DNA from 4 places in the Rhizobacter gummiphilus genome. Region 4 is predicted to be linked to each of the others. Evidence: predicted binding sites of a transcription regulator. Region 4 holds the regulator's gene; each other region holds the start of a gene.
The links. The regulator LexA, encoded in region 4, represses DNA repair genes until DNA is damaged. The targets are predictions, from matches to a motif close to ACTGTATNNNNATACAGT.
Positions count from the first base shown of each region.

Region 1: the regulator LexA is predicted to act here: its motif matches at 3,844-3,861, upstream of dinB (DNA polymerase IV).
Region 2: the regulator LexA is predicted to act here: its motif matches at 2,370-2,387, upstream of imuA (translesion DNA synthesis-associated protein ImuA).
Region 3: the regulator LexA is predicted to act here: its motif matches at 5,489-5,506, upstream of recA (recombinase RecA).

Region 1 covers NZ_CP015118.1:1,759,086-1,766,055, reverse strand. The annotation lists gene A4W93_RS07985 (ABC transporter substrate-binding protein) at 1-155, opposite strand, end outside; gene A4W93_RS07980 (sulfotransferase) at 432-1,262, shown strand; gene A4W93_RS07975 (formylglycine-generating enzyme family protein) at 1,259-1,930, shown strand; gene A4W93_RS07970 (HAD family hydrolase) at 1,960-2,643, shown strand; gene fdxA (ferredoxin FdxA) at 2,650-2,982, opposite strand; gene A4W93_RS07960 (hypothetical protein) at 2,996-3,388, opposite strand; gene A4W93_RS07955 (DUF488 domain-containing protein) at 3,385-3,780, opposite strand; gene dinB (DNA polymerase IV) at 3,923-5,104, shown strand; gene A4W93_RS07945 (DUF3034 family protein) at 5,217-6,152, shown strand; gene A4W93_RS07940 (group I truncated hemoglobin) at 6,167-6,601, shown strand; gene A4W93_RS07935 (cupredoxin domain-containing protein) at 6,598-6,970, shown strand, end outside.
Region 2 covers NZ_CP015118.1:4,101,141-4,108,110, forward strand. The annotation lists gene A4W93_RS18435 (Y-family DNA polymerase) at 1-1,395, opposite strand, end outside; gene imuA (translesion DNA synthesis-associated protein ImuA) at 1,423-2,358, opposite strand; gene A4W93_RS18445 (YchJ family protein) at 2,461-2,859, shown strand; gene A4W93_RS18450 (dialkylrecorsinol condensing enzyme) at 3,015-3,989, shown strand; gene A4W93_RS18455 (beta-ketoacyl-ACP synthase III) at 3,979-5,118, shown strand; gene A4W93_RS18460 (DarG family dialkylresorcinol biosynthesis protein) at 5,147-5,548, shown strand; gene A4W93_RS18465 (BtrH-related acyltransferase DarH) at 5,545-6,525, shown strand; gene A4W93_RS18470 (ABC transporter ATP-binding protein) at 6,525-6,970, shown strand, end outside.
Region 3 covers NZ_CP015118.1:253,245-260,214, forward strand. The annotation lists gene mrdA (penicillin-binding protein 2) at 1-870, shown strand, start outside; gene rodA (rod shape-determining protein RodA) at 867-2,024, shown strand; gene A4W93_RS01140 (patatin-like phospholipase family protein) at 2,025-3,092, opposite strand; gene A4W93_RS01145 (sensor histidine kinase) at 3,157-4,602, opposite strand; gene A4W93_RS01150 (response regulator) at 4,709-5,380, opposite strand; gene recA (recombinase RecA) at 5,543-6,646, shown strand; gene A4W93_RS01160 (regulatory protein RecX) at 6,781-6,970, shown strand, end outside.
Region 4 covers NZ_CP015118.1:2,196,370-2,203,339, reverse strand. The annotation lists gene A4W93_RS10050 (ABC-F family ATP-binding cassette domain-containing protein) at 1-1, shown strand, start outside; gene A4W93_RS10045 (methyl-accepting chemotaxis protein) at 2-1,924, opposite strand; gene A4W93_RS10040 (MarR family winged helix-turn-helix transcriptional regulator) at 2,085-2,579, shown strand; gene A4W93_RS10035 (organic hydroperoxide resistance protein) at 2,626-3,051, shown strand; gene A4W93_RS10030 (asparaginase) at 3,048-3,983, opposite strand; gene lexA (transcriptional repressor LexA) at 4,050-4,724, shown strand; gene A4W93_RS10020 (helix-hairpin-helix domain-containing protein) at 4,729-5,049, shown strand; gene A4W93_RS30360 (hypothetical protein) at 5,132-5,707, shown strand; gene A4W93_RS10015 (alkaline phosphatase) at 5,730-6,970, shown strand, end outside.

The DNA.
Region 1 (6,970 bases), 440 kb from region 4:
CCTTCGGCCGCCGCGATGTGGAGCAGCGCGGCATGCGGCGTGGAGGGCACGGCGATGGTGAGGCGCGCGTGGGGCATCGGCACCCCGGGGCCCGCGGCCCCCGAGAGGCCCAGCCGGATGGCGGCGAGCACGGCCAGCGACACGAGCACGGCCACGCCCCACCTGACGGCTGGGGCCCACGGCCCTGATCGACCGGTGCCGTTGGTCATACCTCCCCCTTTCCGCGTGACGACAGCGAACTGCACCGCGTCCAAGAGTGCCGCATCGGAAACCGGGGACGACTATGGCCCGCCCCTCCCCGTGTTGCAAGCTGTAAGTGTTGACAGCTGCACGCGCCTGTCCGCCACGCGCACGATGTCGACCGGTTTCGGGGCGCCGTGCCCGGCCGGCTTTCGCCACACGGCACCCGCCCCACCCCCAGGGAGCCCGCGATGACCCCCACCGCCGCCGCGCCGCGAGCGCCGTTCCTCGTGATGGCCCATCACCGGTCGGGCTCGAACTTCCTGAACGACCTGCTGCAGGCCCACCCGCAGCTCGAATGCCTGAACGAGCCACTGTCCATGCACACCGACTTCTTCCGGTGCCGCGACCTCGAGCTCTGGCGCGGCGGCGACTACGAGCCCGGCCACCTGCACCCGTCTCTGGCGGCGGATCCACAGCTGCGCGAATTCCTCGTCGATTTCCGCGACTACCTGCTGCAGTCGAACGACCGGCGTGTGGTCGGTTTCAAGGAGACGGTGCTCTTCGGCAAGCTCGGCTGGATCAAGGCGTTCCTGCCTCCGCTCAAGGTGCTGCTGCTGGTGAGGGACCCCTATGCCGTCGTGTCGTCGGTGTTGCGCACGCGGCTGCTGCCCTTCTGGAACTACGCGCGCTTCGTGCCCCCCGCGTTCGCGGCGCTGCATCCCGGATACCGGTGCCAGGGCGCGTCGGCCGATCCGGGCGTGCAGGCCGCCGAGGTCGTCGCGATGAGCGTCGCGGTGCGCCACGACCTCGCCCGCCGCAGCCTCGGCCAGTTCGATCACCTCGAAGTGCGCCTCGCCGACCTGATGCGCGACCCGGAGCCCGTGCTGTCGGCCATCGCCGGGTTCCTCGAGGTCGAGCCCGACGGCAGCCCGCTCGCCTTCGCCCGCCATCGCCAGGCCGAGACGCGAGGGGGCCTGTTCTCGTCCTTCCGCGCCGCCGACGATGTCGAGAACACCTGGCGGCGCGACCTCGCGCCCGAGCAGGTGCGGGTGGTCTCCGACGTGCTCTCGTGCGCATGAACTCGCCGGCCCTCCGCGACTACCTCGACGCGGCAGTGCCGTTCCGGCCCGCGCGAACGGAGCCCGGCGGGCCACGCCGGGTGCGCGTGGCCCGCACGCTGTTCACCTGCGGCCTCGCGGCCGAGGTGCTCAACGCGATCGGCGCCCCGCCCGAGACCGGCTCCACCTACCGGCTGGTGAACGTGCACAACCCGCAGCGCGCCCTGCACTGTGCCGGCGATCTCCACCGCTGGACCTGCGAGCCCGGCCGAGAGCACCATCCCGCACCCGGCATCAACTGGGCCGGAGCCGCCTTGATCTGCGCCCACCTCGGCGCACGCCTTCCCCGCGTGGACGAGTGGGTGTGTTTCGCGTCGAACAACGACCCGTCGCGCCACTACCCCTGGGGCAACGACCCGCCCTCGGACACCCTCGCCAACTTCGGCGAACACCAGGGCGGCACCACGCCGGTGGGCCGTTTCCCCGCCACCGACCTCGGCCTGTTCGACGTGGCCGGCAACCTCGACGAATGGTGCGGCGACGCGGACACCCGCAACCCGTTCGAGCGGGTGGTCAAGGGTGGGGCCTGGAGCAAGGACGCCCACCACCTCGCGATCTCGTGCCACCGCAGCAAGTGGGCCCGGCTGGGCACCACCACCATCGGCTTGCGCCCCGTCTGGGACGACTGACCGCGCCGGCCATTCCAGGAGGACCCGCGATGCGACTCGCCATCTTCGACCTCGACGACACCCTGATCGATTTCGCCGCCACCCGCGAGGCCGCCTACGCCTGCCTGTCGGCCCGCGTCGCCGAAGCCGGCCTCGACGGCGCGGCCTTCGTGGCCGCGTGCCGGCCGGTCGACCGGCCCATCTTCGCGCGGTTCGAACGGGGCGAACTCACACGCGACGAGTACCGCCTGCGGCGCTTCAGCGAACCGCTCGCGAGCCTCGGCGCCCCGCCCGATCCGGACCTGGTCGCCCACCTGAACCAGCTGTTCATGGCCTGCGTGAACGACCGGCCGATGCTGTACCCCGACGCACTGCCGGTGCTCGCGCGCCTGCGCGCGGCGGGCATCCCCACCGCGATCCTGACCAACGGCCCGTCCGACGGTCAGCGCCGCAAGCTCGCCGCCACGGGGCTGGCGCAGGCGGTGGACCACATCGCCATCGGCGAAGAGACGGGCTTCAGCAAACCACTGGCCCGCGCCTACCACGCGGTCGCCGACCACTTCGCCGTGGCGCCGGCGCAGGCGTGCATGGTGGGCGACTCCCCCGAACTCGACTACGACGGCGCGCGCCAGGCCGGCCTCCAGGCCCTGCTGCTCGACCGCGACGCACGCCATCAGGGTGGCCCGCGCGAGGCCATCGGGTCGCTCGACGCGGTGCCGTCGGCCTGCCGCTGACGACGCTCAGGGCAACTCGATCAGGTGCCGTTTCGGCGAGACCGCCTGCCACCGCGCGTGGTCCGGCAACGGCGGCTTGCGCGACGTGATGGGACGCCATGCCGGGTCGCGGGCGAACTGTGCATTGAGCGCGATGTACGGCCGCTGGGCCTCGGTCACGTCGGTGGCGTTCACGATGGCATCCACCGGGCACTCGGGCACGCACACCGAGCAGTCGATGCAACCCTCGGGGTCGATCGCCACGAAGTTCGGGCCCTCGACGAAACAGTCCATGGGGCACACGTCGACACAGTCGGTGTGCTTGCAGGCGACGCAGGATTCGGTGACGACGAAGGGCATTCTGGAAGGTGGGTCAGCAGGCGAACGATTCGCGCAGGCCCGCATCATGCGGCACGGTCAGCGACACGCTGGTGACGGCGATGTCGAGCCGGGCCCGGTTGGCGAAGTGCAGTTCGACGCGCGAGGCCTCGGCGAGTTCCGCCGGCAGCGGCAGCTGCGCCAGCCCCACGCCGTGCGCGACCACACGGCCGTCCACGAGCCGGCCGATGAGTTGTTCGCCGGGCGCAGGCCAGGGCCCGCCCCGGCACACAAGGACCACCCCGGCCACGTGGCCCTGGCGTTCGCCGCTGAAGGTGGTGGTGTCGGGCTCCGACACGTTCGCCGCGGCGAAACGCACGCGCAGCGTGTCGCCCTGGACCTCGACCCCCGCCACCTCGGAGTCGGCGAACCCGAAGCGCCGCGTCATGGTGCGGGCGCGATGACCGCGCCCTTCTCGGCCAGCAGCGCCCGCAGCACCGAGCGGTGGCAGCGCGCTTCGTTGTCGCAGTAGCAGCCGACGGAGAAGTCGGCGTGGTGCGACAGCGCGGCCAGCACGTCGAGCGTGCGGTCGTTCTCGGGCACCTTCATCTCGCCGCGGTACTTGCGCACGAAGGCGTTCCACGCGGCCTCGGTTTCGGCGCCCTGACCCTGTTTCATCGTCTCGGCCGACGGCGCGAGGTTCGGGTACCAGACGTCGTACCAGCCGTCCGCGGCGAACCGTTCCTTCGGCACCCCGCGCGGCGGGCGCCGCACCGTGCCGATCCGCGTCCCCTCGCCGGCCGCCCGCGGGCTGCCCAGTTGCACCACTCGCACCCCCACGATCCACCCTCCCCGTGCCGCCGCGGCACATGCCCGATTGTCTTCGCCCCGCAGGTCGCCGATACTGTACGCCCATACAGCCGACTTTCCGGCCGCTCCCGTGACCGATCCCGCCCCGCGCCGCCTCATCGCCCACCTCGACATGGACGCCTTCTACGCGTCGGTCGAACTGCTGCGCTACCCCGACCTGCGCGGCCAGGCGGTGGTGATCGGCGGCGGGCGCGACAGCCAGCCCGTGCTGCAGCCCGACGGCACGCGCCGCTACTTCCACCTGCGCGACTACACCGGCCGCGGTGTCATCACCACGTCCACCTACGAGGCGCGCGCGCTGGGCGTGCATTCGGCCATGGGCACCATGAAGGCGGCACAGCTCGCGCCCGACGCCATCCTGCTCCCGGTCGACTTCGACGAGTACCGCCGCTACTCGCGGCTCTTCAAGGCCGCGGTGCGCGCCATCGCCCCGCAGGTGGAAGACCGCGGCATCGACGAGATCTACATCGACCTCACCGACATCCCCGGCGCGCTCGAAGACGGCGGCCGTGCCGTGGGCGAGCAGCTGCGCCAAGCCGTGTTCGACGCCACCGGACTCACCTGTTCGGTGGGCATCACGCCCAACAAGCTGCTGTCGAAGATCGCTTCCGAACTCGACAAACCCGACGGCCTCACGCTGCTGACGGCCGACGACATCCCCACGCGCATCTGGCCCCTGGCCGCGAAAAAGGTCAACGGCATCGGCCCGAAGGCCAACGAGAAGCTCGCCGCCCTCGGCATCGTCACCATCGGCGACGTGGCCGCGGCCGATCCCGCCTTCCTCGTCGAACACTTCGGCCGCAGCTACGGCGCCTGGCTGCACGCCGCGTCGCACGGGCGCGACGACCGGCCGGTGGTGCTGTTCTCGGAGCCGAAGTCCATCAGCCGCGAGACCACCTTCGAGCGCGACCTGCACGCCGTGCGCGACCGCGCCGTGCTCACCGAGATCTTCACCACGCTGTGCGTGAAGCTCGCGGGCGACCTCGAACGCAAGGGCTACGCGGCCAAGACCATCGGCCTGAAGCTGCGCTTCGACGACTTCCGCATCGTCACGCGCGACATCACGCTGCCCGCCCACACCTTCGACGCCCGCACCATCCGCCGCGCCGCGGGCGAATGCCTCAAGCGCGTGGACCTCGGCCGGCGCATGCGGCTGCTGGGCGTGCGCGCGGGCAACCTCGCGCGGCTGAGCGACCTGCTTCGACCCGCCACGCCCCCGGCGCCGCTGTCGGTGCAGGAGCCACTCGCCGACTTCCTGTCGCCCATGCCCCTGTTCGATCCACCTGGGGATTGACGGCGACACTGCCAACAATTCACGCTTTGTGGGCCCATGATGCGCTTCCGCGCATCCGGCGCCCGGCGAGCCGACTAGTTCCGGGCAGAACCACCCCCCGTGAGGACGCCCCATGCGACAACCGCTCCAGCACTTCGCCACCACCTGCGCCACCTGCCTCGCCCTTTCGGCAGGCGCGGCACAGGCCCAGCAGGCTCCCCCCCTCCTCCAGCCCGGCAACGGCAAGCTGCTGCTCACCGGCGGGGTCAGCAGCATCGATGGCGCGGCCGGCGGTGGCCTGACCCCCTGGGCCGTCACGGGCGGCTACGCCACGGCCGGCGAGGTCGGTGCCACCGCCTTCGTGACCCGCGTGGTCGTGAAGGACTACGCCCTCACCGGCTACGGCGTGGCCGTGTCCGCACTCGACCGCGTGGAGTTCTCGCTCGCCCGCCAGGACTTCAAGACCTATTCGAACCTCGCGCCGCTGAGCCCCGCCTTGGCGGGACTGCACCTGAAGCAGGACATCGCCGGCCTGAAGGTGCGCCTCGCCGGCGACGCCGTGCTCGACAGCGACCGCTGGATGCCGCAGGTGGCCGCCGGCCTCGAGTACAAGCACCTCGACGCCGGCCCGCTCGCGCCCGTGCTCGCGTCGCTGGGCGCGGACGACCACGGGGTCGACGTCTACCTCAGCGCGACCAAGCTCTTCCTCGCCCAGGCCGTGCTCGTCAACGCCACGCTCCGCGCCACGAAGGCCAACCAGAACGGCCTGCTCGGCTTCGGCAGCACGGCCCACGACGGCTACAAGCTGATGCCCGAGGTGTCGGTGGCCTGGCTGCCGCGCAAGGACGTGGCCCTCGGCGCCGAGTACCGCATGAAACCCGACAACCTGAACCCGTCGCCGTTCGGTGCCGGGTTGAAGGAAGACGACTGGAAGGACGTGTTCGTCGCGTGGGCGCCGTCCAAGCACCTGTCGCTCACGCTCGCCTGGGTGGACCTCGGGCGCATCGCCCCGGCACTGGTGCCCGACCGCCAGACCGGTGTGTACTTCTCGGCCCAGGTGGCCTACTGACACGGGACCTCGACATGACCGCCTCGTTTTTCCGCTGGCTCGCCACCGCTGCGCTGTGCCTCGCCGGCACCGTGAACGCGCAGTCCCCCGACGACACGCTCTATCACCAGCTCGGCGAAAAGCCGGGCCTCGCCGTGCTGATGGACGACTTCGTCGCCCGCCTGCTCACCGACCCGCGTTTGGCCCCGTTCTTCAAGGACGTGGATCAGGCCCACCTGAAGAAGCAGCTGGTGGACCAGTTCTGCGAGGTGTCCGGCGGCCCCTGCAAGCTCGTGGGCCCGGACATGAAGACGGCGCACGCCGGCATCGACGTGACGAAGCGCGACTTCAACGCGCTCGTCGAGGTGCTGCAGCAGAGCATGGACGCGCGGGGCATCGCGTTCTCCACCCAGAACCGCCTGCTCGCCCGGCTGGCGCCGATGCACCGCGAGATCGTCAACACCCCATGACCACCACCCCCTCCCCCCGCCTCGCCCTCGTGCTGATGCTCGGCCTGCTCGTGTCGGGCGCGGCCCGCAGCGCCGACGTGATGGTCAGTGTCACCGGCCAGGACGGCCAGCCCGCACGCGATGTCGTCGTGTGGGTCGTGGGCCCGCCCAAGCCCGCGGCCGCCCCCATCCCCAACGGCGCGCCTCCCGCCGAGCCGGTGCTGATCGAGCAGCTCGGCATGCAGTTCCAGCCTGCGGTGACTGTCGTGCGCACGGGCACGGTGGTGCGGTTCACCAACCGCGATCCGTACGACCACCACATCCGCTCGGTGCCGTCCGGCCCGCTGGGCGCCGAGCCGCCCGCGAAGGCCATCGAGCTGCGCCTCGCGG
Region 2 (6,970 bases), 1.9 Mb from region 4:
CTCGGCCAGGGGGACCGGCTCGGGCATCAGCCACACCGGCCGCATCGACGGCGCGGGACGTTCCGGTTCCAGCGGATGGGCCAGCGGCACGGGTGGCTTCGTGGGCGCGGATGAAGCAGCCGCCCGCTCGGCCGCCCCCCGCGCCTGGCGGCGCACGGGGCGGCGTGACGTCACGACCGGTTCGGGCGCCCGGGGCGCCGCACCGGGTTCGTACGGCATGGTGTGCGCGCAGCGGTCGGGCCGGTGGTCGGGCACGCGCACGAGGCGCTGCACGCGGGCCGGGCCGAGCCGGGCCTGCAGGCGTTCGATCAGGCGCACGAGGCCCTCGCGTTCGTTGCGCGGCGTGGGAAACAGCTCGGTGTTGGGGGGCGGCTGCTGCGCGATGTCGTGGGCGTGCAGCGCCAGCTCGAGCGTGGGCGCGGGCAGCACGAAGGCCGCGAGGCGCTCGCGCAGCAGCGACTGCAGGTGGCCGGCATCGCGCGAGGGCTCGGCGAGGGCCACGTCGACGGGGGTGACCGACGGACCCTCGGCCCGGCGCAGGCGGCCCTCGTGGCGCAGCACGAGCTGGAAGCGCCGCACGAAGGCATGCCGGGCCGACAGCCACACCACGAGCCGCGCCAGCAGCACCTCGGCGCCGTGCAGCAGCTGGTCGGTGGTGTCGGCGCGGGCGAACAACTCCACTTCGCTGTCGAAGGCCGGGGGCAGCACCACCGACTCGCGCGGGTCGGGCCGGTCGCCCGAGGCGCTGTCGAGTTCGTCGAGCAGCCCCTCGCCGAAACGCCGCGCGAGCCCGGCCCGCGGCAGCCGCCGCAGTTCGCCGAGCTGGCGCAGCCCCATGCCCAGGAAGGTCTCGAGGTGCGGCTGGGCCGCCGCCAGCACCGGCAGCGGTGCGTCGTCGAGCGCGGCCTGCAGCGTGGCGAGGTCGGGGCACAGGACACCATCGCGCCACCGCGAGAGCAGCGCCGCCCCCTGCGCGGTGGGCGCCCGCGCGCGGAACACGCGATGGCCCAGCGGGGCCAGCGTGTCGTCGAGCCGCTGCGCGAGGCGGTCGATGCCGCCGAAGTAGCGCAGCGTGGTGGACACCTCCAGCAGCACCCCGGCCGGTGGCGACAGGCACACCACCGGCGAGAACGCCAGCGCCGCATGCGCCACCGCCTGCAGCGCGGCCGCGTCACGCCCCTCGTGGGCTTCGCCGAACAGCAGCTGCGGCGCCAGCGCCAGCGCGGTGGCGCGCTTCATGCCCCGCTGCACCCCGAGCCCATGGGCCGCGCGGTTGAGCGACACCACCTGGTGCAGGTGCATCAGCGCGATGGGCGTGCCGCGGGCCTCCGGCGGCAACGTGGCCACGAAGGCTTCCAGCGACAGCCAGGGCAGGTACAGACCGATCCACAACACCGGAAGGTTTCCAGTCCACGACGTGGCTCAAGCGAGGTTGACGAACGTGGCCGACGGCAAGCGCGGCGCCACGGGTTCGGCCAGGGCATCGGCACCCTGCCCCACCGGCACGTCCACGGGCCGGACCTCGCTTTCCCCCGCCGGCCCCGCCGACCGCGCCCGCCGCGCCGCCACCGGCGACAGCATGGCCGGCAGCCGCAGGTGCAGCGGCTGCAGCAGCGGCGGGCCGCGCCGCTTGAGCACGTTGACGGCGAGCTGGTCCACACCGGCCGCCCGCAACCCGAGGCGCAGCGGCGACGCGCTGGGCGACGACTGGGCCGACGCCTCGCGCAGCACGAAGGCCGGGCCGTCGTGGGCCTGCGCCGCGAGCTGCAGGCGGCGCACCCGGTCGGGCGCGAGGCGGGGCGGCAGCCAAGCGAGCACCGCGCCCACGTGACCGCTCTTGAGGGCCTGTTCCAGCGCCCACAACCGCGACTGCACCCCCACCTGGCGCGATGGACCGGGTGGCGCCGCCCCCGGGTCCACCGGCACCTGCGAGGCCGCCTGGATGAGCAGCAACTGCTCCACGTCGAGGCCCATGCCGGCCAGCGCCCAGCCCGACAGCACCGCCGGCGGGTCGAACAGCATCACGAGGCGGCCGGCCTGCTGCACCGCGGCGAGCGCGGGGGCGAGCAGGCGGATCTCGCCGATGCCCGGATGGGCCAGCAGCAGTTCCGACAGGGCCCGCCGCGGCCAGCCTCCGCCCGGCAGCTGGGCGTCGAGTGCCTCGTAGCCGGTGGCACAGCCCTGCTCGGCATGGCGGCCCAGCTGGTGGCCGCGCCACAGGGCGGGGTGCAGGCGTTCGGGATCGAGCCGGTCGGCCCGGGGAGGCGGCGCGGGAGACGTTTCGTCACCACCGGCCCGCGAGACGGGGCCTGCGGCGGTGCGCGACGGCTCGGCAAGGGAGACAATGGCGGGCGGCATGGCGTTCAACTACTGTATGGATGAACAGTATAGTGGCACGCCCCCGCCCCGCTGGCAATGCCCTCCGACCCGGTTCCGGGGTCTCCGTGAAATCCGCCCCCGATGCCCCTCGATCCCTGCCCCTGCCGCGCCACCGAGCCCCGCCCCCTCGCCTACGAAAGCTGCTGCGGGCGCTACCACACCGGCCCGTTGCATCTGCAGGCCCCCACCGCCGAGGCGCTGATGCGCTCCCGGTACAGCGCCTTCGTGCGGGGTGACCTGCCCTACCTGCTGGCCACCTGGCACCCCGACACCCGCCCCGCCACGCTCGACCCGGACCCTCCGGGCCTGCGGTGGCTGGGGCTCGAGGTGCGCCGCCATGCCGACCAGGACGCCGACCACGCCACCGTCGAGTTCGTCGCCCGCAGCAAGCTCCAGGGACGCGCCCACCGGCTGCACGAGACGAGCCGCTTCGTCCGCCTGGACGGCCGCTGGTTCTACCTCGACGGCGACACGGACTGACCGTCCCGGCCGATTCCGCGACCTTTGGCCTCGGCCGTCCCGGCCGATTCCGCGACCTTTCACCGCTTGTTTCCAGTCCCCCCCGAAGGCGGGTCTGCAGGGACCCCATTGCCCAACGACAATAGACCCTTCGTCCACGCCTGCAGTCCGTTCCCGTGAACCCCGCTTCTCCCGGCGCGCCCACCAAGCGCGTGCTGCTGATCCACTACTCCCAGACCGGCCAGCTGAGCGCCGTCGCGGAGCAGATCGCCGCGCCGCTGCGGGCCGATCCCGCCATCGAGCTCCACGTCGAGACGCTGGTGCCGCTCACGCCGTACCCGTACCCCTGGCCGTTCTTCAAGTTTCTCGACGCCTTCCCAGAGTCGGCGCACCTCGTGCCGCCGCCGCTCGCCCCGCTCGGCCTCACCGGCGATGAACACTTCGACCTCGTCATCCTCCCGTACCAGGTCTGGTTCCTGGCCCCGTCGCTGCCTGTCACCGCGTTCCTGAAGCACCCCGTGGGCCGCAAGCTGCTGGCCGGCAAGCCCGTGGTCACCGTGATCGCGTGCCGCAACATGTGGCTGTCGGCCCAGGAAAAGATGAAGGCGATGCTGGCCGACGCGGGCGCGCGCCTGATCGACAACGTCACGCTGATCGACCCGGGCCCCACGCTCGCCACGTTCATCACCACCCCGGTGTGGCTGCTGAGCGGCCGCAAGGCCGGCTTCTGGGGCATGCCCGATGCCGGTCTCGACGACACCCAGATCCGCCGCACCCGCCGCTTCGGCCTCGCGCTGCGCGACGCGCTGCACGCCAGCGAGGAACGGGGCCCCGGCCCGCTGCTGCACGGCCTGGGCGCGAGCGAAGTCGACCCCAAGCTCTACTTCAGCGAACGCACCGGCACCCGCAGCTTCTTCGTCTGGGGCAAGCTGATCCGCCTGGCCGGCGGCCCCGGCCGCGCCGCGCGTGTGCCGCTGCTGGCCGTCTACGTGGCCTTCCTGGTCACACTGATCGTCTCGCTGGTGCCCGCCAGCCTCGCCATCCAGGCCGTGCTGCGCCCGTTCATGCGCCCCTGGCTGACTAAAATCCGCGACCGCTTCGAGCTGCCCTCGGGGTCCGCCACACACCGCTTGCCCCAGTATGAGGACTGATGTATTCCTGACGCGCACCGGCGCGTACCTCCCCTTCGACCCCGTCGGCAACGAGCAGATCGAGGACGTGCTGGGCCGCGTGGGCGGCAAGCCGTCGCGTGCGCGCCGCATCGTGCTGCGCAGCAACGGCATCGAATCGCGCCACTACGCCATCGACCGCACGACCGGCGAGCCGGCCATGACCAACGCGCAGCTCACCAGCCGCGCCATCCGGGCCCTGGGCGACGACATCGGCCGCGTCGACTGCCTCGTCACCGGCACCTCGCTGCCCGACCAGCTGATGCCCGGCCACGCGGTGATGGTGCACGGTGAACTCGGCTGGCCGCAGCTCGAGGCCGTCACGTGCGCGGGCATCTGCCTCGCCGGCACCGCGGCGCTCAAGCACGCGTGGCTGTCCGTGCGCGCGGGCGACGCCCACCGCGCCATCGCCACCGGCTCCGAACTCGCGTCGCCCATCCTGCTGGCCCGCAACTTCGACGCCGAACACGACCTCAAGGTGCAGGCCCTGGAAGCCCGCCCGGAAATCGCGTTCGAGAAGGACTTCCTGCGCTGGATGCTGTCCGATGGCGCCGGCGCCGTGCTGCTCGAACGCACGCCGCGCGGCCCGCTGTCGCTGCGCATCGACTGGATCGACCTGTCGTCGGCCGCCCACGAGCTGCCCACGTGCATGTACGCCGGGGCCGACAAGAACCCCGACGAATCGCTGCGCGGGTGGCTCACCGTGCCGCAGTCCGAATGGCAGGCGCAGTCGATCTTCTCGGTCAAGCAGGACGTGCGCCTGCTCAACGAGAACATCGCCCGCGCCACGCTCGCCGAACCGCTGAAGGCGATCGTCGCCAAGCGCAACTTGCGCGCCGACGACATCGACTGGTTCCTGCCGCACCTGTCGTCCTCGTACTTCGTGCAGCCCATGCTGGACAGCCTGGCCGAGGTGGGCCTGCCCATCCCGCGCGAGCGCTGGTTCACGAACCTCACCACGAAGGGCAACACGGGCTCGGCCTCGCCGTACATCATGCTCGACGAGCTGTTCCGCTCGGGCCGCATCCAGCCGGGCCACAAGCTGCTGATGTTCGTGCCCGAGAGCGGCCGGTTCTCGAGCGGTTTCGTCTACATGGAAGCGGTCGGCTGAACCGCACCCTCAGGAGGAGAAGACACCGATGGACATCGACGCCGTCCCGCAGGAAGGCAACGCCACGCTCGGCGGCCACCGCAAGGCCATGTACGCGCGCGACGCGGAAGGCCGCATCGTGATCGCCCCGTCGCGCGGCTGGGAGGCCGAGGAGATCGTCACGAGCCACGCGGTGGACACACTGCAGGCCCAGGCCGCGGACGCCCTCGCGCAGGTGCGCGCCGGCACGGCCTCGCCGCTCGCCTACTGGATGTATGCGTGCCGCATGGACGTCGCGCTGCTGTCGCAGACCAGCGGCTTCTGGCAGTGGCGCGTGCGCCGGCACCTCCGGCCCGCCCACTTCGCGCGCCTCTCCGCGTCGCAGCTCGCCCGGTATGCCGAGGCCCTCGGCAAGACCGTCGACGAGATCCGCCAGGTGCCCGCCGCATGAGCTTCCAACATCAACATGCGGCGCACTGCGAGAGCGGCGTCATCTCCAACCTGCTGCGCCACCACGGCGTGCCCATGACCGAGAGCCTCGCGTTCGGGCTGTCGTCGGCGCTGTCGTTCGCGTACATCCCGTTCGTGAAGATCTCGGGGCTGCCGCTCATCGCGTACCGCATGCCGCCGAAGTCCATCATCAAGGGGCTGATGGGGCCGCTCGCCGCGCGCTTCCGCTTCGAGACCTTCCGCTCGGCCGCCGCCGGGCAGCAGCGCCTCGACGGCCTGCTGGCCGCCGGCAAGGTGGTGGGGCTGCAGACCTCGGTGTACTGGCTGCCGTACTTCCCGCCCGACATGCGCTTCCACTTCAACGCGCACAACCTGCTCGTCTACGGCAAGTCGGGCGACGAGTACCTCATCAGCGACCCGGTGTTCGAGGAACCGGTGCGCTGCGCCAGCGCCGACCTGGCCCGCGCGCGCTTCGCCAAGGGTGTGCTCGCGCCGAAGGGCCTGCTGTACTTCCCCGAGGCCATCGGCCGCCAGGACGTGACCCCGGCCGCCGTGCGCAAGGCCATCCTGAAGACCTGCCGCACGATGCTCGCGCCGGTGCCCATCGCGGGCGTGCGCGGCATGCGTTTGCTGGCGAACAAGGTGGCGAAGCTGCCGCCGGCCGACGCGCACACCACCGCCTTCATCGGCCACATCGTGCGCATGCAGGAAGAGATCGGCACGGGTGGCGCGGGCTTCCGCTTCATCTACGCCGCGTTCCTGCAGGAAGCCGCCACGCTCGCGCAGATGCCGCAGCTGTCGGCCTTCTCCGACCGCCTCACCGCCATCGGCGACACCTGGCGTGCGTTCGCACTGAAGGCCGCGCGCATGGTCAAGGGCCGCGAACCGGTGGACCCCGTGGCCATCGCGTCGAAGCTGCGCGACCTGGCCGCGCTCGAGGAAGCGTTCTTCCGCGACCTCAAGGCCGCCCTGCCCTGATGCTGGCCATCGACGGGCTGGGTTTCCGCTACCCCGGCGCGGCCCAGGCCGCGCTGGACGGCGTGTCGCTGCAGGCGCGCCGTGGCAGCGTGCTGGGCCTGCTCGGGCCCAACGGGGCGGGCAAGACCACGCTCATCTCGCACCTCGCCGGGCTGCTGCCGGTGCAGCGCGGGTCCGTTCAAGTCGATGGTGTTCCGCTCGCCGACAGCCGCCGCACGAACCCCACGCGCATCGCCGTCGCGCCGCAGGAGTACGCCTTCTACCCGATGCTCACCGTGGCCGAGAACCTGGCCTGCTTCGCCGCGGCCGGCCGGCTGAGCGGCGCCCGCCAACGCGACCGCATCGCCGCGTGCACGGCGTTCGCGCAGCTCGAACGTTTCTCGAACGTGCGCGCCGAGAACCTGTCGGGAGGCCTCAAGCGCCGGCTCAACCTCGCCATCGCGCT
Region 3 (6,970 bases), 1.9 Mb from region 4:
ATCGACGTCGAGGGCGAGGTGACCGGCCTGCTGCCGTCCACCACGTGGAAGAAGAAGGCGTACAAGAAGCCCGAGATGCAGAAGTGGTACGCCGGCGAGACGATCTCGCTGGGCATCGGCCAGGGCTACAACAACTTCACGATGCTGCAGCTGTCGAGCGCGCTGTCCACTCTCGTCTCCGGCGGCCAGCGCTACAAGCCGCGACTCGTGCGCCAGATCGAGGACGTGGTCACCCGCGAGCGCCGCGACGTCACCCACGACGCGCTGGAGCCGCTGCCGCTCAAGCCCGAGCACGTGCAGCTGGTGATGAAGGCCATGCATGGCGTGACGCAGGAAGGCACGTCCACCCGCGTGTTCTCGGGGGCCGGCTACCAGAGCGGCGGCAAGACCGGTACGGCCCAGGCCGTCGGCGTGCGCCAGAACGAGAAGTACAACGCGTCGAAGCTGGAAGAGCACCGGCGCGACCACTCGCTCTACACCGCGTTCGCGCCGCTCGACAACCCGACCATCGCCCTCGCGGTGATCGTCGAGAACGCCGGCTTCGGTGCCGCGGCCGCCGCGCCCATCGCGCGCCGCGTGATCGACTACGAGCTGCTGGGCCGCTACCCGAGCGTGGAGGACATCGCCCTCACGCGCGAAGGCAAGTCGGGGCCGCCCATCGGCGCCGCCCGCGCCGCCTCGGCCATCCCGCTGCCGGGCAACGCGCCGTCGGTGGCCGTCACCGGGCCGGTGGTGCCCACGGCGCCCGTCGTGATGGCGCCGGCTCCGGCCGCTTCCGCGGCGCCCGCCCCGGCACCTGCCGCCTCGGCGGCTTCGTCGGCCACACCCGCCCGCGGCCGCCAGATCGCATCGACCGGAGGTGCGCGATGAGCGCCGTGTTCGACAAGCCCTCCCCGTGGACACGCCTGAAGCCGGTGTTCACCGGCTTCGACGGCCCGCTGTTCCTCGCCATCGTGCTGCTGGCCGCCGGTGGCCTGGTCACCATGTATTCGGCCGGCTTCGACCACGGCACCCGCTTCGTCGACCACGGCCGCAACATGCTGATCGCCCTCGGCATCCTGTTCGTGGTGGCGCAACTGCCCCCGCAGAAGCTGATGGCGGTGGCCGTGCCGCTGTACCTGGTGGGCGTGGCGCTGCTGCTGGCCGTGGCGATGTTCGGCATCACGAAGAAGGGCGCCACGCGCTGGCTCAACGTCGGGGTCGTGATCCAGCCGAGCGAGATGCTCAAGATCGCCACGCCGCTGATGCTCGCGTGGTGGTTCCAGCGGCGCGAGGGGAACCTGCGCGTGCTCGACTTCCTCGGCGCCATCGGCCTGCTGATGGTGCCGGTGCTGCTGATCGCGAAGCAGCCCGACCTCGGCACGTCCATCCTCGTGCTGTCGGCCGGTCTGTTCGTGATCTTCTTCGCCGGGCTGTCGTGGAAGCTCATCATCCCCGTGGTGGTGGCCGGCGCCCTGGGCATCGGCGCGCTGGTGGCAGCCGAGGACCAGATCTGCCAGCCGGGCGTGTCGTGGGCGCCCATCCTGCGCGACTACCAGAAGGACCGCGTCTGCACGCTGCTGGACCCGAGCCTCGACCCGCTCGGCAAGGGTTTCCACATCATCCAGGGCATGATCGCCATCGGCTCGGGCGGGGTGCAGGGCAAGGGGTTCATGAAGGGCACGCAGACCCACCTCGAGTTCATCCCGGAGCGCACCACCGACTTCATCTTCGCCGCGTTCTCCGAGGAGTTCGGCCTGGCCGGCTGCATCGCGCTGCTGCTCGGCTTCACGTTCCTGATCTTCCGGGGGCTGATGATCGCGGCCGACGCGCCCACGCTGTTCTCGCGGCTGCTGGCGGGCGCCATCACGCTCAGCTTCTTCACCTACTGCTTCGTCAACATGGGCATGGTGAGCGGCATCCTGCCCGTGGTGGGGGTGCCGCTGCCGTTCATCAGCTATGGCGGCACGGCCATGGTCACGCTGGGGCTGAGCCTCGGGATGCTGATGTCCATCGCGAAGTCGCGAAGGTTCATGAAAAGCTGATCAGCCCTTCGGCTTCTTGGAGGCCTTCAGGAATTCCTTGTCGATGTCGAGCGTGGCCTTCACGCCGATGTCGTCACGGTGCTTCTTCAGCCACTGGTTCGCCGACGCCCGGCCCAGTTCGAACAGCTGCTCGAGGAAGCTCCATTCGGTGTTGAGCTTCGACGCCGAGCCGAAGGCCACGAGGCCCTTGTCGTCGGCCACCATGTGCAGCCGCAGGTCCTTGTAGCGGCCGGGGTCGAGGTGGCCTTCGCGCACCAGGCGCGAGACGAACGCGATGGCGCGCATCTCCGACATCAGGCTCGCGTTGAACGTGATCTCGTTGATCCGGTCCATGATGTCCTCGCTGCGCTTCGGCACCCCTTCACGCACGAGCGGGTTGATGCGCACGAGCAGGATGTCGAGCGACTCCGTCTCGTAGATCAGCGGGTACAGCGCCGGGTTGCCGGTGTAGCCGCCGTCCCAGTAGGCGTCGTCGCCGATCTGCACGGCCTGGAACAGGAGGGGCAGGCACGCGGACGCCAGCAGCGCGTCGAGGCTCAGGTCCTTGCCGGTGAACACGCGGGGCTGGCCCGTGCGCACGCTGGTGGCCGTGATGAACAGGTGCAGCGCGCAGTCGCGGATGGCGCCCTCGTCGACGTGACGGCGCAGCACGTCGCGCAGCGGGTTCAGGTTCAGCGGGTTGAACTCGTAGGGGCTGAACGAGCGGAAGAAGGAGTTGGCCCACTTGTAGCCGGGCAGCATGTCGAGGCTGAAGCTGTCGGTGACGGTGTTGACCTTGCTCGCCGAGAACGGCGCGAACACCGAACCCGAGCGGCTCACGTCCTGCCAGAACGCCTTCAGCGCCTGGCGCGCGCCGTCGCGGCCGACCTGCTGGTAGCCGGTGGCCAGCACCGCGGCGTTCAGCGCGCCGGCGCTGGTGCCCGAGACACCCTGGAAGTGGATGTGCTCGTCCTCCAGCAACCGGTCCAGCACGCCCCAGGTGAAGGCGCCGTGCGACCCGCCGCCCTGCAGCGCGAGGTCGATCTGCCGGTCGGGTGGGGTGGGGTCGGGGCGCTCGGCTGCGGCCATGGGGTCGGATCCTCCGGGGTGACCGCCCGAGTCTATGCCGTGTGCCGGTGGCCCGGCGGCCCGGTCAGCCTTTGGGGGCGGGCGCGGCGGGGAACCGCACGGTGAAGCGGGCGCCGGGGCTCGATGCGTGGCCGGCGCGCGGGCGCAGGTTCGCATCCTCGAGCGCCACCTCGGCGCCGTGCTGCGCGGCGATCTCCGCCACGATGGCGAGGCCGAGGCCCGAGCCGTCGACGTTCGTGCCGAGCGCCCGGTAGAACGGCTGGAACACCTTCTCGCGTTCGGCCGCGGGAATGCCGGGGCCCGAGTCCTCCACCTGCAGCACCACCACCTGGCCGAACGGATCGTCCACCACCCGCACGGTGACCGTGCCGCCGGCCGGTGTGTAGTTGAGCGCGTTGTCGACGAGGTTGCGGATCAGCTCGCGCAGCAGCACCGGCTGGCCGCTCACCAGTGGCCCGGCCGAGGGTGTGCGGCCCGGGCGGCCGGCCTCGGGGCCTTCGTAGCCGAGGTCGATGCGCTTCTCGAGCGCGCGGGGCACGAGGTCCTGCACCGTCTCGGTGGCCAGCCGCGCGAGGTTGACCGCCGGGTGGGTGAGGGACTGCGCGGCGTTCTCGGCCCGCGCCATCGCGAGCAACTGGTTCACCATGTGCGCGGCGCGCTGGCTGGAGCGGGCGATCTGCTGCAGCGACTTCTTCAGCGTCTGCGGGTCCACCTGGCCCGCGTCGATCTCGCGCTGGGCGAGTTCGGCCTGCGTGCGCAGCCCGGCGAGTGGCGTCTTGAGCTGGTGGGCCGCGTCGGCGAGGAAGTGCTTCTGCGCGCTGATGCTGCGGTCGAGCCGCGCGAGCAGGTCGTTGATGGCGCGCACGAGCGGGGACACCTCCTCGGGCGCCTCGCGTTCGTCGATGGGGCTCAGGTCGTGGCTCTCGCGGCGGCGGATGCGCTGCTGCAGTTCGTTGAGCGGGGCGATGCCGCGGGCCAGCGCGAGCCACACGAGCAGCACCGCCACGGGCAGGATGACGAACTGCGGCAGCATCACGCCCTTGATGATCTCGGTGGCGAGGCGCGAGCGCTTGCCCAGCGTTTCGGCCACCTGCACGAGCGGCGGCGGTCCGCCGACCTGGCCCGGCAGGCGCACGCGCACGTACGCCACGCGCACCGGCTCGCCGTTCATCTCGTCGTCGCGGAACAGCATGGTGCCGGCGGGGGCGGCCTCCTCGTCGGCGGGCGCGGGCAGCTGGCGGTCGCCTCCGATGAACGAGCCCTCGGGCGAGATCACTTGGTAGTAGAGCGTGTCCGACTCGTCGGCGTGCAGCAGCTCGGCGGCGTCCGAGGGCAGCGAGAACAGCGTGTGCGGCGTGCCGTCGACCGTGACCTCGGCGCTGATGTGGCGCGACAGCAGCCGGGCCTTGTCGCCCAGCTCGCGGTCGAACGGCTTGTTCGCGATGCCCTGCGCCACGAGCCAGGTGAGCACCACGCTCATGGGCCACAGCAGCAGCAGCGGGGCGAGCATCCAGTCGAGGATCTCGCCGAAGAGCGAGCGCTGCTCGCGCGGGAAACCCGCGTCGGCCGGCGTGCCCTCGGGCGCGCGGTTCCTCAGGCGGCGGAAGCGGAACGCGTCAAGACGCAATCTTTTCCAGGCAGTAGCCCAGCCCGCGGACGGTGGCGATGCGGACCGGCCCGTGTTCGATCTTCTTGCGCAGCCGGTGGATGTAGACCTCGATGGCGTTGTTGCTCACCTCTTCGCCCCATTCGCAGAGGCGCTCGACCAGCTGGTCCTTGCTGACGAGGCGACCGGAGCGCTGCAGCAGCACCTCGAGCAGGCTCAGCTCGCGGGCCGAGAGGTCGATCATCTGGTCGTTGAAGTAAGCGACTCGGCCCGTGGTGTCGAACGTGAGCGGCCCGTGCTTCAGGATGTGCGACGCGGTGCCGAGGCCGCGGCGGGTGAGGGCGCGCACGCGGGCCTCGAGCTCCTGCAGCGAGAACGGCTTGGCCATGTAGTCGTCGGCGCCGAGGTCGAGGCCCTTGACGCGCTGCTCGACGCTGTCGCCGGCGGTGAGGATCAGCACCGGCACGCTGGCACCGCGGCCGCGCAGCTTGCGCAGCACCTCGAGGCCGTGCATCTTGGGCAGGCCCAGGTCGAGGATCAGCAGGTCGAACTCGTGGGAGGCGAGGGCGGCGTCCGCCTCGCTGCCGCTCGCGACGTGGTCGACGGCGTAGCCGCCGTTGCGAAGGGACCGGAGCAGGCCGTCCGCGAGGACCTGGTCGTCTTCGGCGATGAGGATGCGCATGGCGGCGGGCACGGGACCGGTGGAGGGAGCCTCAAGTTTCCCACGCCCTGCGCGGGGAGGCTTCGGGGCTACCCCTCGGGTCGGCGCGTTTAATTCACTGTCGAAAACACTGTACAAATAGCCAGTCTTGTTGATAATTCAGGGCAACCTTCTGGAGAACACATGGACGCCGCCGTCAAACCCGCCACCCTCAACACCGAAAAGGCCAAGGCCCTGCAGGCTGCACTCGCCCAGATCGAGAAGCAGTTCGGCAAGGGCACCATCATGCGCCTCGGTGAAGGCGAGGTCATCGACGACATCGACGTGGTCTCCACCGGCTCCCTCGGCCTCGACGCCGCGCTGGGCGTGGGCGGCCTGCCCCGCGGCCGCGTCGTCGAGATCTACGGCCCCGAGTCCAGCGGCAAGACCACGCTCACGCTGCAGGTCATCTCCGAGATGCAGAAGCTCGGCGGCACCTGCGCCTTCATCGACGCCGAACACGCGCTCGACGTGCAATACGCCCAGAAGCTCGGCGTGAACCTGCAAGACCTGCTGATCAGCCAGCCCGACACCGGCGAACAGGCCCTCGAGATCGTCGACGCGCTGGTGCGCTCCGCCTCGGTCGACCTGGTCGTCGTCGACTCGGTGGCCGCGCTCACGCCCAAGGCCGAAATCGAAGGCGAGATGGGCGACTCGCTGCCCGGCCTGCAGGCCCGCCTGATGAGCCAGGCGCTGCGCAAGCTCACTGGCACCATCAAGAAGAACAACACGATGGTGATCTTCATCAACCAGATCCGCATGAAGATCGGCGTGATGTTCGGTTCGCCCGAAACCACCACCGGCGGCAACGCGCTGAAGTTCTACGCCTCGGTGCGCCTCGACATCCGCCGCATCGGCTCCATCAAGAAGGGCGAAGAGGTCATCGGCAACGAAACCAAGGTCAAGGTCGTCAAGAACAAGGTCTCGCCCCCGTTCAAGACGGCTGAGTTCGACATCCTCTACGGCCAGGGCATCAGCCGCGAAGGCGAGGTCATCGACATGGGTGTCGAGGCCAAGGTGCTCGAGAAGTCCGGCTCCTGGTACGCCTACAACGGTGAAAAGATCGGCCAGGGCAAAGACAACGCCCGCGAGTTCCTGAAAGAGAACCCCGACCTCGCCGTCGAGATCGAGAACAAGGTGCGCGAAGCCCTGGGCATCCCGCTGCTGCCGGTGGCCGAACCCGTGGTGGCCGAGGCCGGCAAGCCGGCCAAGAAGGCCAAGGCAGCCGCTCCGAAAGACGAAGAATAAAGTCCCTCGGCCCGGTTGAGCACCCACCCTCGTCCTGTCATCCCGGCGAAGGCCGGGCCCCTGGGCGCCCTCCGAAGGTCCCGGCCTTCGCCGGGATGACCAGGGTGGAGGGCAAGGTTTTTCACGGGCGACGCATGGCCCAGACCAGACTCTCCCTCAAGGCCCGCGGCATCCAACTGCTCGCCCAGCGCGAGCACAGCCGAAGCGAACTGCGGGCCAAGCTGCTCCGGCACGCCCGGGCCGACATCCTCCTCGCCCAGCAGGTGGCTGCGGCCGCTGCCCTTGACGTCCATGCTCACGCGGGCGGCGTCACACCCATCGAGC
Region 4 (6,970 bases):
ATCACCCGAGGCGGAACGAACTCACCGCGGCCACCAGCCGGTCCGCCTGCTGCCGCAGGCTGTCGGCCGCCGCGGCCGATTCCTCCACCAGCGCGGCGTTCTGCTGCGTGACCTGGTCGAGTTCGGCGACAGCGTCGCTCACATGGCCGATGCCGGCGGTCTGCTCGACCGTGGCGTGGCCGATGCCGGCGATCAGGTCGCTCACGCGGCGCACCTGGGCCACGATGTCGGTCATCGTGTGGCCCGCGTCGCCCACGAGGCGTGTGCCCTCCTCCACCTTCTCGACGCTCGCGCCGATCAGTGCCTTGATCTCCCGGGCGGCCTCCGCGCTGCGTTGCGCGAGCGACCGCACCTCGCCGGCCACCACGGCGAAGCCGCGGCCCTGCTCACCCGCCCGGGCCGCTTCCACGGCCGCGTTCAGCGCGAGGATGTTCGTCTGGAAGGCGATGCCGTCGATGACCCCGATGATGTCGCCGATGCGGCGCGAACGGCTGGCGATGTCGTCCATCGTGGCCACCACCTGCGCCATCACCTCGCCGCCGCGCGACGCGACCGAACTCGCCGAGCCGGCGAGGTCGGCGGCCGCCTTCGCGTTGTCCGCGTTCGCGCGCACCGTCTCGGCGATCTGGTGCATCGACGCGGCGGTGCGCTGCAGGTTGGCCGCCTGCTCCTCGGTGCGCTGGCTCAGGTCCGCATTGCCGGCGGCGATCTGGTCGGAGCCCGTGGCGATCGAGTCGCTCGACGCCTTGATGCTGTGCACCACCCCGGCCAGCTGCTGCATCGACGTGCCGAGCGCGCCCGCGAGGCGGCCGATCTCGTCCTGCGTGCCCACGCGCACGGCGAACGACAGGTCGCCGCGGGCCAGGGCCTCCGTGGCGGCCAGCGCGTCCTTCACGGCGCCCGACGTGGTGCGGGTGATCGTGACGACGATCCACAGCACCCCGAGCGCGCCCAGCGCGAGGCCGGTGGCGAGCAGCGCCAGCGTCGTGCGCGCCCGGCGGGCCTCGCCGTCGAGCGAGGCCTGCAGGCGTTCGAAGGCCACGCCGCCCAGCGCGAACTGGGCGTCGATGTGGCCGGTCATGGCCTTGAAGTAGTCGCCCGAGGCCATCGGCGTGGCCCCCGACGACACCACCTCGCTCTCGGCGAGCTGCGCGGCCGCACCGGCGGCGCGCGTGGCGTCGGCGATGGCCGCGGCCAGTGCCTCGTCGTGCGGCCGGGCGTCGCCGGCCTTGTCGAAGGCGATCTGCACCCGACGGGTGCGCTTGCGCACCTGATCGAGCAGCGCGGTGAGCGGCTGGCGCTCGTCCGCATCCACCGACCCGCCCGCCAGCAGCGCCGCGCCCCGCGCACGCGCCTGGCCCATCAGTTCGGACAGCTCGGGCAGTTCCGCGAGCACGGCCACGTTGAGGAAGTGCACGCCCGGATCCGGGTTCAACGACAGCGTGGACACGTCGGCGAGGTCGCCCAGCAGCGTGAGCGCCTCGGCGACGAGCGCGGTGTGCCGCGCGAAACTCTGGGCGGGGCTCACCTTCCCGCCGTCCACGTCGCCCGCCAGCGTCTGCCAGCCGATCTGCAGCGCGTCGCGGCGCTCGCCGAGGCGCTGCGTGCCATACGGCTTCGTCGACTCGAGCACCTGCTTCAGCGCCTCGCCCACGGCCTTCTGTTTCTCGGCGCGGGCCGCCCCCTTGGCCGTGTCGCCACCCAGCACCGACGCGGTGAGGCCGCGGTGCTGCTGCGTCAGCTGCACGAGCCTGAGCACGTCGGCGGCCGGGCCCATGCCCGCCTGCTGCTGCTCGATCGCGCGGAGCCGCGCGACGTTCGTCGCGACAACCATCGCCGTCGGCGGCGCCACCATGGCCACGGCCAGCCCGCCCAGCACGGCGAACTTCTGCCACATCTTCAGCTTCCCCACCCACCGCTTCATCACGTCCACCCTTGCTCCACTCGAAGGAATTTTCATGGTGGGTTTCGACGCACGCGGCATGCCAGTGCAGCCCCGCGAGCGTGACGGATCACCGCATGCGCGAAAGGGTTTTAAAGATCGAACGATTACATCGCTCACGATTCAATTTACAGTCCACCCCATGGATGCCACACCGATCCCCACCCCGACGACCGACGCCGACCGCTGGCTCGAGCTGGACCGCCAGCTGTGCTTCGCGCTGTACTCGACGTCGCTCGCGATGACGAAGCGGTACAAGCCGCTGCTCGCGCCGCTCGGGGTGACGTACCCGCAGTACCTCGTGCTGCTCGTGCTGTGGCAGCACCGCGAACTGGGCGTGGCCGAACTCGGCGAGCGCCTGTTCCTCGACTTCGGCACGCTGAGCCCGCTGCTCAAGCGCATGGAGGCCTCGGGCTGGCTGGTGCGCACCCGCGACACCCGCGACGAACGCCGCGTGCGCGTGCGCCTCACCGAGTCCGGCGAGGCGCTGCGCCAGACGGCACGCACCGTGCCGCCGCAGCTGGCCGACGCGATGCAGTGCCACCTCGACGAGATCACGTCCCTCACCCAACGCCTCCAGCAGCTGCGTGCGCAGCTGCTGGGTGCTTCCGCCCCCGATGCGCCCGAAGCGCATTGATCCTTCCGTTCGTCACCGCAGTACCCCTTCCACACAGGAGCCCACCATGAGCCTCGAAAAAGTCCTCTACACCGCCACCGCCACCTCCACCGGCGGCCGCGAAGGCACGTCCAAGTCGTCCGACGGCGTGCTCGACGTCAAGCTGACCACCCCGAAGGAACTGGGCGGCAACGGCGCCGTCGGCACCAACCCGGAACAGCTGTTCGCCGCGGGCTACTCGGCCTGCTTCATCGGCGCGATGAAGGTCGTCGCCGGCAAGATGAAGGTCGCGCTGCCGGCCGACACGTCGATCACCGCGAACGTCGGCATCGGCCCGATCCCCACCGGCTTCAGCATCCAGGCCGAGCTGAAGATCACGATCCCCGGCGTCGAGCGTGCCGTCGCCGAGCAGATCGTGCAGGCCGCCCACCAGGTGTGCCCGTACTCGAACGCCACCCGCGGCAACATCGACGTGACGCTGACGGTCGTCTAAGTCCGTCCCATCAGGGCCAGCATCAGCTCGATGCGGGCCTTCGCGGGCGTGAGGTCGCCCGCGCCGGGGAAGTCACCCGGCCGCTCGGCGACCTCGCCCCGCGCGCAGCGCGTCGCGCGCCACACCGTGACGCCGGCCGCCTGCGCCTCGTGCAGCGAACGTTGCATCGCCTCGTGCAGCGTGCCGCTGCCGGTGCCCACCGCCACGATCCCCTTCGCCCCGATCGCGCGCAGCGCGTCCACCACGGCGCCGTCCGCGCCCGCGTGGCTCGTGACCAGGTCCACGCGCGGCCAGGTGCCCACGTCCGGAGGCAGGTGGGTCGCGCCCAGCGGCCGGTCCGACGGCACCTCGCGCAGCCAGGTCACCTTCCCGTCCGCGACCGCACCGAGCGGTCCCGCGTCGCCGCCATCGAACGCGTCGAGCTTCGACGTGTGGGCCTTGCGCACGTCGCGTGCCGCGAACACCGACCCCGCCATCGCCACGATCACGCCGCGCGCGCTGGCGTCGAGCGCCACCGCGACCGCGTCGCGCAGGTTGCCCGGGCCGTCGGGCGCCGCGGCGGTGGCCGGGCGCATCGCCGCGGTCAGCACGACCGGCTTGCCCGGTGCCAGCACCCGCTGCAGGAACCAGGCGGTCTCCTCCAGCGTGTCGGTGCCGTGGGTCACCACGACCCCCGCCACCTCCGGCCGCGCGAGGTGCGACCCCAGGCGCGCGACGAGCCGGTGCCACACGCCGTGGGTCATGTCCTTGCTGTCGACCTGCGCCACCTGCTCGCATTCCAGCCCCGGCGGCAGGCCCGGCACCGCCTGCAGCAGTTGGCCGACGGTCAGCTGCGCCGCCTGGTACAGGCGCTCGTCGCCCCCGGGCGCGGACGTCCCCGCGATCGTTCCGCCGGTGCCCAGCACCACCACCACCGCATTCGTGTTTTGCATTTTTCGTGAAGCTGGATAAAAATACAGCCACTGGATGAACGTTCAGCGCCACCAAGGAAAGCCCCGATGCAAGCCGCGCCCAAACTCACCGACCGCCAGCAGCAGATCCTCGACCTGGTGCAAAGCGCCATCGAGCGCACCGGCGCGCCGCCCACCCGGGCCGAGATCGCGAGCGAACTGGGCTTCCGCTCGGCCAACGCCGCCGAGGAACACCTGCAGGCGCTGGCGCGCAAGGGCGTCATCGAACTGGTCGGCGGCACCTCGCGCGGCATCCGCCTGAAGTCTGACACACTGCGCGCGCTCAACGAAACCCGCGGCAAGCAGTTCAGCCTGCCGCTGCCGAGCCTCTCGCAGCTGTCGCTGCCGCTCGTGGGCCGCGTGGCCGCCGGCAGCCCCATCCTGGCCCAGGAACACATCGACCAGACGTACCTGATGGAAGCCAGCATGTTCTCCCGCCGCCCCGACTACCTGCTGAAGGTGCGCGGCATGAGCATGCGCGACGCCGGCATCATGGACGGCGACCTGCTCGCCGTCGCCAAGACGAAGGAAGCGAAGAACGGCCAGATCGTCGTGGCCCGCCTGGGCGACGAAGTCACCGTCAAGCGCCTGCACCGCACGCGCACCACCATCGAACTGCTGCCCGAGAACCCCGACTTCGAACCCATCGTCGTGCCGTTCGGCGATGTCGACTTCGAACTCGAAGGCCTCGCCGTGGGCCTGATCCGCAACGGCTTCATGTGACCCCATGGCCACCGCTCGCCGCCCCGCCGCGATCAAGGCGCCGAAGGCTCGCCACGCCAGCGACTGCGAGCGCCTGGAGCAACTGCCCAACATCGGCCCGGCACTCGCCGCCGACCTCCGCCTGATCGGCATCCAGCACCCGCGCGAACTGCACGACCAGGACGCCTACACGCTGTACCGCCGCCTGTGCGAGGCCACCGGCCAGCGCCAGGACCCGTGCGTGCTCGACACTTTCATCGCCGCCACCGACTTCATGCGCGGTGCGGCGCCCGCGCCGTGGTGGGCGTACACGGCACAGCGGAAGGCGCGGTTCGGGGCGTTGTAGCCCCGGCCGGGACGGTCGTCACGGCAGCGTCACATCGGGGCGACAGACTCGCCGGCTGCTCCGCAGCAGTCACCCTTCCCCGATGTCCGCCGTTCCCTCCGCGCCCTGCGCGTCACGCCTCTCCCCCCTCGCCACGCTGGCTGCCGCCGTCCTCGCGGTGATGTTCGCGGCCCTCCTCGCACTCACGCTCGCCGCCTCGCCCGCCTTCGCGGGCCCCACGGCCACGTCGACCGAGGACCCGGTGGACCTGCGTTTCTCCGATTTCTTCCGCCAGCCCGTGGGTCCGCGCGGCCTCGAGATCGCCGACGGGCTGCGTGCCATCGACGGCCGCACGGTGCGCATCGTGGGCTACATGGTGTCGCGCGAGGACGCCCAGGCGGGCCGCTTCCAGCTGACGCCGCGCCCGGTGCGCATGAGCGAACACGCCGACGGCGATGCCGACGACCTGCCGCCCGCCACCGTCACCGTGCTGCTCGACCCCATGCAGCAGGACCGCATCGTCGCGCACCAGCCCGGCCTCGTCGCCCTCACCGGCCGCCTGCAGGTGGGCCGCGTCGAAGGCGCCGACGGTCGTGTGTCGTGGTTCCGCCTCCAGCTCGATCCCGCGGCCACGGCCACCACCGTGTCGCTCGCGCCCGCACCCGCTCACTCCCACTGACCCTCCGCACGAAAGCACTGACGTGAAACCCGTCCTCCCGCTGCTCGTCCTCTCCCTGGCCGCCATCGGCACCGCACAGGCCGCTCCGACCGTCTCCCGCCTCACGCCTCCGAGCGAACTGTTCGCCACGGGCCAGCCCGACCCGGTGATCGCCCGCTTCCTGCCCGGCCAGCGCTTCGACCTGCAGGCCACCGTCAAGCCCGAGGCCGGCCAGCGCATCACCGAGGCCCGGTTCTTCATCGACGGCAAACCCGTCTCGGCCCCCGTCGCGCTGCGCGACTGCGCCAGCGGCTGCGTGAAGGGTGTGCCCGCCGAGTCCGCCATCGCCACCGTGCGCGCGGTGAGCCTGGACAAGGCCGGCCGCCACGAGTTCACCGTGGTGGCCACGCAGGGCAACGGCGAGAAGGTCACGGCCCGCGGCAACTTCGAGGTGGTGCCGTTCGACGTGGCCACCGGCGGCAAGGTGCGCAACGTGATCCTCATGGTGGGCGACGGCATGGGCGCCTCGCAGCGCACCGCCGCGCGCATCGTCAAGGGCGGCTACGCGCAGGGCAAGGCCATCGCGCCGCTCGCGATGGACACGTTCCCCGCCACCGCGCTCGTCAAGACCGCGTCGCTGAACTCCGTGGTGACCGACTCGTCGCCGGGCATGACCTCGTACGTCTCGGGCAACAAGAACAACAACAACGAGGAAGGCGTGTTCCCCGACGACACCACCGACCCGTTCGACAACCCGCGCATCGAATACCTCTCCGAGTACCTGCACCGCACGCAGGGCAAGGCCCTCGGCATCGTGACCACGGCCGACGTGTTCGACGCCACGCCCGCCGGCAACGCCGTGCACACGAGCAACCGCGGCGCCGGCACCGGCATCGTCGACCAGTTCTTCGACGACCGCGGCAACACGGGCCTGACCGTGCTGATGGGCGGCGGCCGCAAGTGGTTCCTGCCCGCCGGCACGCCGGGCTCGGAGCGCGCGGACGGCAACGACTACGCCTTCTCGGCCACCGACCCGCACACCGCCGAAATCGTTCGCCGCTGGGGCGCCGCACCGGGTTCGAAGGACAAGGGCCGCGACCTGATCCGTGACTTCCAGGGCGCCGGCTTCCAGTACGCCGCCACGAAGACCGAGATGGACGCCGCCACCGGCGCCGACCGCCTGCTGGGCCTGTTCGCGTTCTCGAACATGAACGTGGCCCTCGACAAGATCGACGGCCGCCGCGGCGCGAAGAAGGGCATCACCGGCAGCGTCGTGGACGACTA